DNA from 2 places in the Niveibacterium sp. COAC-50 genome. Region 1 is predicted to be linked to the other one. Evidence: predicted binding sites of a transcription regulator. Region 1 holds the regulator's gene; the other holds the start of a gene.
What was found. Region 1 encodes FNR, which switches genes on or off when oxygen is low (the NO sensors DNR and NnrR bind a similar motif). Its sites were predicted from a motif close to TTGANCTAGNTCAA; they were not measured.

Region 1 (4,192 bases):
CGCAGCAACCAGCCCTCCGCACATGCCCACGCAGTGGGTTCCACCCAGCAGACCGATCAGCGTCGCGGCAAGGTATCCCGCTTCAGGCATCACACAACATCCCGGTGCAGCCCATTCAGGGCAATCCGCAAGTGTAGCGGCCGGCCGAGGCTCAAATCACCTTGGAGTAGCGGACGACTTCGCGATCACCGCGCAAATGCGCGTCAAACGCCATGGCCAATACGCGCGCCAGCATGCGACCCGGCGTCGTTACCTCGACCCCCTTCTTGCCAACGATGCACAGGCCATCACGCTCATGGGCCCGCAGCGCTTCGATCTCGTCGGCAAAATACTCGGAGAACGTGATGCCCCAGGCCTGCTCAAACGCCGCGTAATCCAGCGAGAAGTGGCACATCAGACTCTGAATAACCGCGTAACGAAGCTGATCGTCGAACGTCATCTCGTAGCCACGGACGACAGGGAGCTCGTCACGATCGAGCATCTCGTAGTAGGCCTCAAGCGTCTTCGCACTCTGTGCGTAGGCCGGGCCTACCTTGCCAATGGAGGAAACGCCGAAGCCCAACAGATCGCAGTCCGAGTGCGTTGAATAGCCCTGGAAGTTGCGATACAAACGCCCGTTGCGCTGAGCCACGGCCATCTCGTCGTCCGGCCGCGCGAAGTGGTCCATGCCGATGAACACGTAGCCCGCGTCAGTCAGCTTCGAAATCGCCATGCCCAGGATCTCGAGTTTCTGGTCCGCACTCGGCAAGTCGCCCGCATTGATCCGCCGTTGCGGCATGAAGCGCGTCGGCAGGTGGGCATAGTTGTAGAGTGCAAGACGGTCCGGGGCGATCTCCAGCACGCGATCCAGCGTCTGGCTGACGCGCTCGACGCTCTGGAACGGCAATCCGTAGATCAGATCGATACTGACCGAACGGAAACCATTCGCGCGCGCGGCCGCGATGACCGCCGCGGTTTCCTCAACAGACTGGATGCGGTTGACGGCTTTCTGGACGATCGGGTCAAAATCCTGAACACCGACGCTCATCCGGTTGAAGCCCTCGGCCCCAAGCAGCGCAACGGTTTCAGCGGAAACGCGGCGCGGGTCTACCTCGATCGAGTACTCGCCACCGGGCGTCAGGTTGAAATGCCGGCGGATCGAACGAAACAATTCGCGGATCTCGCTGTCCGACAGGAAGGTCGGTGTGCCGCCGCCCCAGTGCATTTGTGAAACATCGTGCGAGCCGGCGAGCTGTCCGGCGACCAAACCCATTTCTTTGTCAAGATAGCGCAGGTAGCGCTCCGCCCTGCTACGGTCCTTCGTGACAATCTTGTTGCACGCGCAGTAGAAGCAAACCGTATCGCAGAATGGAATGTGGAAATATAATGAGAGGGGTTTTTTGAGGCCGCCCTGCGCGCGCAGACCTAGATGTCTTGCGTAGTCGCTGCGTCCAAAGCCCTCGTGAAACCTGTCCGCGGTCGGATACGACGTGTAGCGCGGGCCGGAAACGTCGAAACGCTGGATGAGATCGCGGTCGAAGACCGGCGTCTGCTCATTCTGATTCATTGTTTATTTTTTTCTCTCTGTGGATGCCGGAAGGTGTCATGAACTCGGTCGGAGCCGTTTGATTGCCATCAACTAGCCCACTTGGAGCACCCGCCTTGGAAAAACCCGCCACGATTCCGCTGACGGCCGTCAATCTTCGCACCGCGTGCACCCAATGCAACCTCAAGGAGCTTTGCCTTCCCGTTGGTCTTGACGACGTCGATCTTGAAAGGATCGACGGCCTCATCACTGCACGCAAGAAGGTCAAGCGGCAGCAGCATTTATACCGTGCTGGGGAGCCTTTCGAAGCAATCTATGCGATTCGCACCGGTTTCTTCAAGACCGACATCCTGACCGAAGACGGCCGGGATCAGGTCACCGGTTTCCAGATGGCCGGAGAGATCCTCGGACTCGACGGCATCTCGACGGATCGGCATGTCTGCAATGCGGTTGCACTTGAGGATTCAGACGTCTGCATGATTCCGTTCGAACGGCTCGAAGAACTCTCGCGCCGCATCGAACCCCTGCAGCGCCAGTTCCACAAGTTCATGAGCCGCGAGATCGTCCGCGAGCAAGGCATCATGATGCTGCTCGGGTCGATGCGCGCAGAAGAACGTCTGGCTGCATTCCTGATCAACCTATCGCAACGCATGCGCCTTCGTGGGTACTCCGCTTCGGAGTTCCACCTTCGCATGACGCGCGAGGAGATAGGCTCTTACCTCGGTCTGAAACTGGAGACAGTGAGCCGGGCGTTCTCCAAATTCCAGGATGACGGCTTGATCAGCGTCCACCAGAAGCACATCCAGATTCTGGATGCGGATGGACTGCGCCGACTGATTGGCCGCGCGAACGTGTAGTTACCACCACGGCGTCGGTCGTTTTGTCAGCGCGACCGACACGATGTAAGCCAGCACCAACAAAGCGGCCACAAATGTGGCCGCTTTTGCTTGGCGTGTGCGCCCGCGCTTGAGCGCGTAAGACCCCAGAACGATGTAGCCAAGCAAGCCAAGCACCTTCGCGGTCAACCAGTCGTCACGAAACGGCGCTACGCGAAGGGTCCAGGCCAAGGCGACGGCCGAGGCGAGCAATCCGGTATCGACGATATGCGGAACCACCCTCGCCCAACGCTGGCGCACCCAAGGCGCATCAATCAGGACGCCGATACCTCTGGCGATGAATCCTGTTGCCGAGAGCACCACGAAACTGACGTGAAGATGTTTGAGCAGCAGGTAATCCATCGGCCTCGTTAGCGTTCCATGACGTAGTCACCAGGAGCAGCGGCAAGCGGAGGAAAGGCTTCGTTGCACACGGGTGGCGGTGCGACACGCTCACCGCAACGCTCGTCCAGCCACCTGAACCAATCGTCCCACCAACTTCCGGCGTGGTGGTCGGCGCGCTCACGCCAACCATGCGCGCTGTCGGTCCGGTGAGCCGTGCCGATCCAGTATTCGCGTTTCGGCGGCTGTACGGGTGGGTTGACGATCCCGAGGATATGCCCGCTGGACGACAGCACGAAGCGCTTGTCTCCACGCACGAAATTGGCCACCCGAAATGCTTGCCGCCACGGGGCAATATGATCGTCTTCGGCCGCAACGGCATACAGCGGTTGGGTGATCCGCCCAAGATCGAGCGACTCGCCAGCGACGGTCAGCGCATCGGCCTCAATCAGGCGATTCTTGAGGTAGAGCTCTCGCAAGTACCACGCATGCATGGCATAGGGCATGCGCGTGGTATCCATGTTCCAGTAGAGCACGTCGAACGACGGCGGCTTTTCGCCCATCAGGTAGCCCTGAACCACGTATTGCCAGATCAACGGGTTCGAGCGCAGCAAGCGGAACGATGTAGCCATGTCGCGGCCGTCGAGGTAACCGCGCTGCTCCATGGCCCGCGTCAGGTAGCGGACGCTCCCTTCATCGATGAAGACCTCCACGTCGCCCGGCTTGGCGAAGTCCACCAATGTCGTAAATAGCGTCCAGTGTGCAACCGGCATCTCATCCGGCGTGTAGTGGCGATTCGCCCATGCCATGTACATCGACAAGGCCGTACCGCCGATGCAGTACCCGACCGCATGTACTTTGTCCGCCCCGGATAGTTGGCGAGCGACCTGAACTATCGCATCCACCCCCTCCTGCAGGTAATCATCGAAACGAACGTCGCGGAGCGCTGCATCGGGGTTCTTCCACGAAGTGATGTACACATCGAAGCCCGCATCGCGCAAATGCCGCACCAGACTCTTCTTCGACGTCAGATCAAGGATGTAGAACTTGTTGATCCATGGCGTCACGATCACGATCGGGGTTTGTCGAACCGTATCCGCCGTCGGGGTGTAGTGGATGACCTCCACCAGGCGGGTGCGGGCAACGACTTCGCCCGGCGTCGTCGCAAGGTTCTTCCCAACCTTGAAATCGGCGGGGTCAGCCATTCGGATATCCCCGGCACGCAGGTCATCGAGGAAATTCTGCCAGCCGGACCGAAGCGTTTGCCCCTGGCTGGCGACCGCCGCACGTTGCGCGACCGGGTTGAGTGCCAAGTAATTTGTCGGCGCCACGGCATTGAGCCATTGCCGCCACCAGAACGCCGCGCGGCGGCGCTCGGTCCCCGATAGCCCGGGCGTCGCGTAGAGCATGTCCTGCGCATGCCGCGTTGACAGCAAGTACCACTGCTTCA
Region 2 (4,192 bases), on a different contig from region 1:
CCCGATCGTTATGGTTGGCGCGGGTGATCACCTTGCCGCGGCGCGACGACACCCAGACCAGGGCTTGATCCTTGACGCCGTAGGTCTTCGCATCATCCGGATGGATCTGCACATAGCCCGGCTCGTCGGCCAGGGTCTGCAGCGCGGTGCAGTTGCCGGTCATCGAGCGGCAGGAGTAGTGGCCGACCTCGCGAACGGTACAGAGGCCCAGCGGGTAGTCGGCATCCACCTTCTCCAGCGGCGGGCGCCATTCGGTGCCAAAGAGCAGCGCCTTGCCGCTCGGCGTGTCGAACTTGTTGCCCTTGTAGAGCCAGGGCGTGCCAGGGTGATCCTCGCTCTCGCAGGGCCACTGCACATAGCCGAGGTCGGCCATCTTCTCGTAGGTCGCACCGGTGTACAGGTGGCACAGCCCGCGCAGTTCGTCCCAAATCTCTTGCGCGTTGTTGTACTTCATCGGGTAGCCCATGGCCGTCGCCATCAGGCTGTGGATTTCCCAGTCGTCCTTGACGTCGCCCTTCGCGTCCACCGCCTTGTAGCAACGCTGGAAGCCCCGGTCGGCGCTGGAGAACACGTTCTCGTGCTCGCCCCACGAAGTGGCCGGGAAGATCACGTCGGCCATCATCGCGGTCTTCGTCATGAAGATGTCCTGCACGATGATGAGTTCGAGCTTCGAGAAGGCCTCGCGCAGCATGCCCAGATCCGGGTCGGTCTGCAGCGGGTCTTCGCCGAAGATGTAGTAGGCCTTGAGCTTGCCTTCGTGGATCTTGTGCGGCACTTCGGTGATGCCGAAGCCCTTCTCGGCAGGGATGCTCGGCACGCCCCAGGCCTTGGCGAATTTCTCGCGCGCTGCTGCATCGGTCACCGGGTAGTAGCCCGGCAGCGTGTTGGGCAGTGCGCCCATGTCGCAGGCGCCCTGCACGTTATTCTGGCCGCGCACCGGGCCGACACCGACGTTCGGCCGGCCGAGGTTGCCGGTGATTGTGGCAAGGCTGGAGAGCCCCTTGACCACATCCACCGCCTGCCCCCACTGCGTCACGCCCATGCCCCAGAGGATCGTCGCGCTCGGCGCACCGGCGTACATGCGCATCGCATCGCGCACCAGTTGCGGATCAAGCCCGGTGATCTCGGCGGTGTATTCCGGTGTGTACTTGGCGACCGCCGCCTTGTATTCCTCGAAGCCCTCGGCGTACTGCGCGACGAAATCGGGTTTGTAGAGGTTCTCGTTGATCAAGACGTTGGCGAAGGCGTTCACCAACGCCATGTTGGTACCGTTCTTCAGCGGCAGGTACAGATCGGCGAGGCGCGCGGTTTCTATGTAGCGCGGGTCGCAGACGATGATCTTGGCGCCCTTCTCCTTGGCCTTGATGATGCGGCGCGCGACGATGGGGTGCGAATCCGCCGCGTTGTAGCCGAACACCAGGATGCACTTGGTGTCTTCGATCTCGTTGATCGAATTGCTCATCGCGCCGTTGCCCAGCGTGACCATCAGGCCGGCCACCGAGGGGCCGTGGCAGACGCGGGCACAGCAGTCGATATTGTTGGTACCGATCACCGCACGGGCGAACTTCTGCGCGATGTAGTTCGATTCGTTGCCGGTGCCGCGCGACGAGCCGGTGACCATGATCGAATCCGGCCCGTGCTTGTCCTTGATCGCCTTCAGGCGCGTCGCGGCGAAGTCGATCGCCTCATCCCAGGACACCGCCTCGAAGCCGGCACCGCGCTGGCGGCGGATCATCGGCTTGGTCAGGCGCGGCGTCAGCAGCTTGGTGTCGTTGAGGAAGTCCCAGCCGTAGTAGCCCTTCAGGCACAGCTCGCCCTCGTTCGTAACACCGTTCGCGCCTTCGGCGCCGACGATCTTGTTGCCTTCGACCAGCAGGTTGATCTTGCAGCCCGAACCGCAGTACGGACATACCGTAATGACCTTCTTCATCTCACAAGTCCTTTTCCGGAGGGATTCGAATTCAGTTCAGAACTGCACGCCGGCAGCCAGGTCAAGCGCCGCCTGCGCCTGACGCTTGCGCAGCGTCGCGGCCATGCGGTCCTTGTCGATCAGGTGCAGCGCCTTGGTCGGGCAGGAGGGAATGCACGCCGGGCCTTCGGCACGATCGATGCAGAGGTCGCATTTCTGCGCCTCGGATTTGGTCTTGCGCGACGCCAGCACCGTGTCCGAACCGGCCGCCGCAGGCACCGTCACCACCGTCATCGCGCCGTAGGGGCAGGCCACCACGCAGGTCTTGCAGCCGACACAGCGCTCTTGCAACACCTGGACGCTGTCCTGCTCGTAAACAATTGCGCCGCTCGGGCAGGCGCGCACGCAGGGTGCGTCATCGCATTGGCGACACAGGATCGGCGTCGTGATCGTGCCACTACGCACCACCGTCAGACGTGGCGCGAAGCTCCGTGGCGTCAGCCCGTCGGCTGCATCGCCGGCCGGGTGCGCCATCGCACAGGCAATCTCACAGGTACGACAGCCGATGCACTTGCTCGCCTCGGCGATGACAAACCGGTTCATGCGTAAACTCCTGACAAGGTGAAGGAAGCCGCCAGCTGGGTGAGCGTCGCCTGCGCGCCTCAAACTTTCATCATCAGCGCATTCCGATCGCCACAAATAGACAGGGATCAATGTTTCCGCGCCGACAATTCGCTGATTCGAGGCGAGGGCGAGGGTCGGGGCCGTCAGCCCTCAGGGCACGCCATATAGATATCTGCGCGCACGGACCGGCGCGCGCAAGCACCACTCACCGCTGCTGCCGATACTTGCCCGGGACGCACTTGACCACGGTCAGATCAGCGCCAAGCTGCCGCGGCCGCTGGCAGTGGATGGTGGACAATGCGCCGATGCATGAACTGTCCCTGGCCGAACGCGTGATCGGCATCGTCGAAGGCGCTGCTCGCAAAGCCGGCGCGCGGCGCGTGACCCGCATCGCGCTGGCGATCGGCGCGCTCGCGCATGTCGAGGCCGAGACCCTGCAATATTGTTGTGAGGTCGTCAGCCGTGGCACGCTGGCCGAGGGCGCCAGGATCGAGGTCGAGCGCACGCCGGGCCGGGCGTGGTGCGAAACCTGCCAGGCGGAAGTCGAACTGGAACAGGTCGGCATGCCTTGCACGACATGCGGCGGCTTCCGACTGAAGGTGACGGACGGCGATCAGATGCGCGTGGTCGATGTGGTGATCGAGCCGGGCGCTCCGGCCTGACAAGGTAGTACCGCTGCGGAACGCGGCCCGCGTGGCCCGTGTCGCAGCCTGGAAGATTTGGAGAACTGTGCGATGTGTGTGACCTGCGGATGCGGGGGCGGCGACGCCCACATTGACGGACACGGGATGCGTTACGCTCGCCCGCGGCGCGGTGCCGCCACGCCCCCAGCGGCCACATCGTTCAGACCCGCCCACGGTACGCTCGACGCGCGCCACGCGCCGGGCACCAGCGAGGCGCAGATCCTGCGCATCGAGCAGGACATCCTCTCCGACAACGACACGCAGGCCAACGCCAACCGCAGCCGCTTTCTTGCGCGCGGGCTGTTCGTGCTGAACTTCGTATCCAGCCCGGGCTCCGGCAAGACCACGCTGCTGGTCGATACGATCCGGCGTTGGGGCACGCGCTCACCGGTGGCTGTGGTCGAAGGTGATCAGCAGACCGCCTTCGATGCCGAGCGCATCCGCGCGACCGGCGCGGCGGCGGTACAGATCAACACCGGCAAGGGCTGCCATCTCGACGCCCACATGGTCGCGCAAGCGGCTGATCAGCTCGCCGAGCAGGCGCAGCTGCCCTCGGACGGGCTATTGCTGATCGAGAACGTCGGCAATCTGGTGTGCCCGGCAGCGTTCGATCTCGGCGAAGCGCACAAGGTCGTGATCCTCTCGGTCACCGAGGGTGAGGACAAACCGCTGAAGTACCCGGACATGTTCCGCGCCGCCGACCTGCTGCTGATCAGCAAGATCGACCTGCTGCCGCATCTGGACTTCGATGTCGATCTCGCCGTGCGCTACGCGCGGCAGGTACGGCCGGATCTACCTGTGATCCAGCTCTCGACACGCAGCGGTGAGGGCTGCGAGGCCTGGCTGGACTGGCTCGCGGCCGGCGTGGCCGCCGTTACGAAGGCCCCGGCCGCTTGATGATCCGCCGGCGGCTGCGCGTCACCGGCATTGTTCAGGGCGTCGGCTTCCGGCCCTTCACTCATCGCCTCGCGCACGC

Region 2: the regulator FNR is predicted to act here: its motif matches at 2,610-2,623, upstream of hypA (hydrogenase maturation nickel metallochaperone HypA).

The regions. Positions count from the first base shown of each region.
Region 1 is NZ_JABCJM010000003.1:375,990-380,181, forward strand. It holds gene HH302_RS14900 (sulfite exporter TauE/SafE family protein) at 1-90, opposite strand, end outside; gene hemN (oxygen-independent coproporphyrinogen III oxidase) at 152-1,546, opposite strand; gene fnr (fumarate/nitrate reduction transcriptional regulator Fnr) at 1,642-2,382, shown strand; gene HH302_RS14915 (SirB2 family protein) at 2,383-2,763, opposite strand; gene HH302_RS14920 (alpha/beta hydrolase) at 2,772-4,192, opposite strand, start outside.
Region 2 is NZ_JABCJM010000005.1:124,566-128,757, reverse strand. It holds gene fdhF (formate dehydrogenase subunit alpha) at 1-1,930, opposite strand, end outside; gene HH302_RS17795 (4Fe-4S dicluster domain-containing protein) at 1,967-2,512, opposite strand; gene hypA (hydrogenase maturation nickel metallochaperone HypA) at 2,821-3,195, shown strand; gene hypB (hydrogenase nickel incorporation protein HypB) at 3,268-4,113, shown strand; gene hypF (carbamoyltransferase HypF) at 4,113-4,192, shown strand, end outside.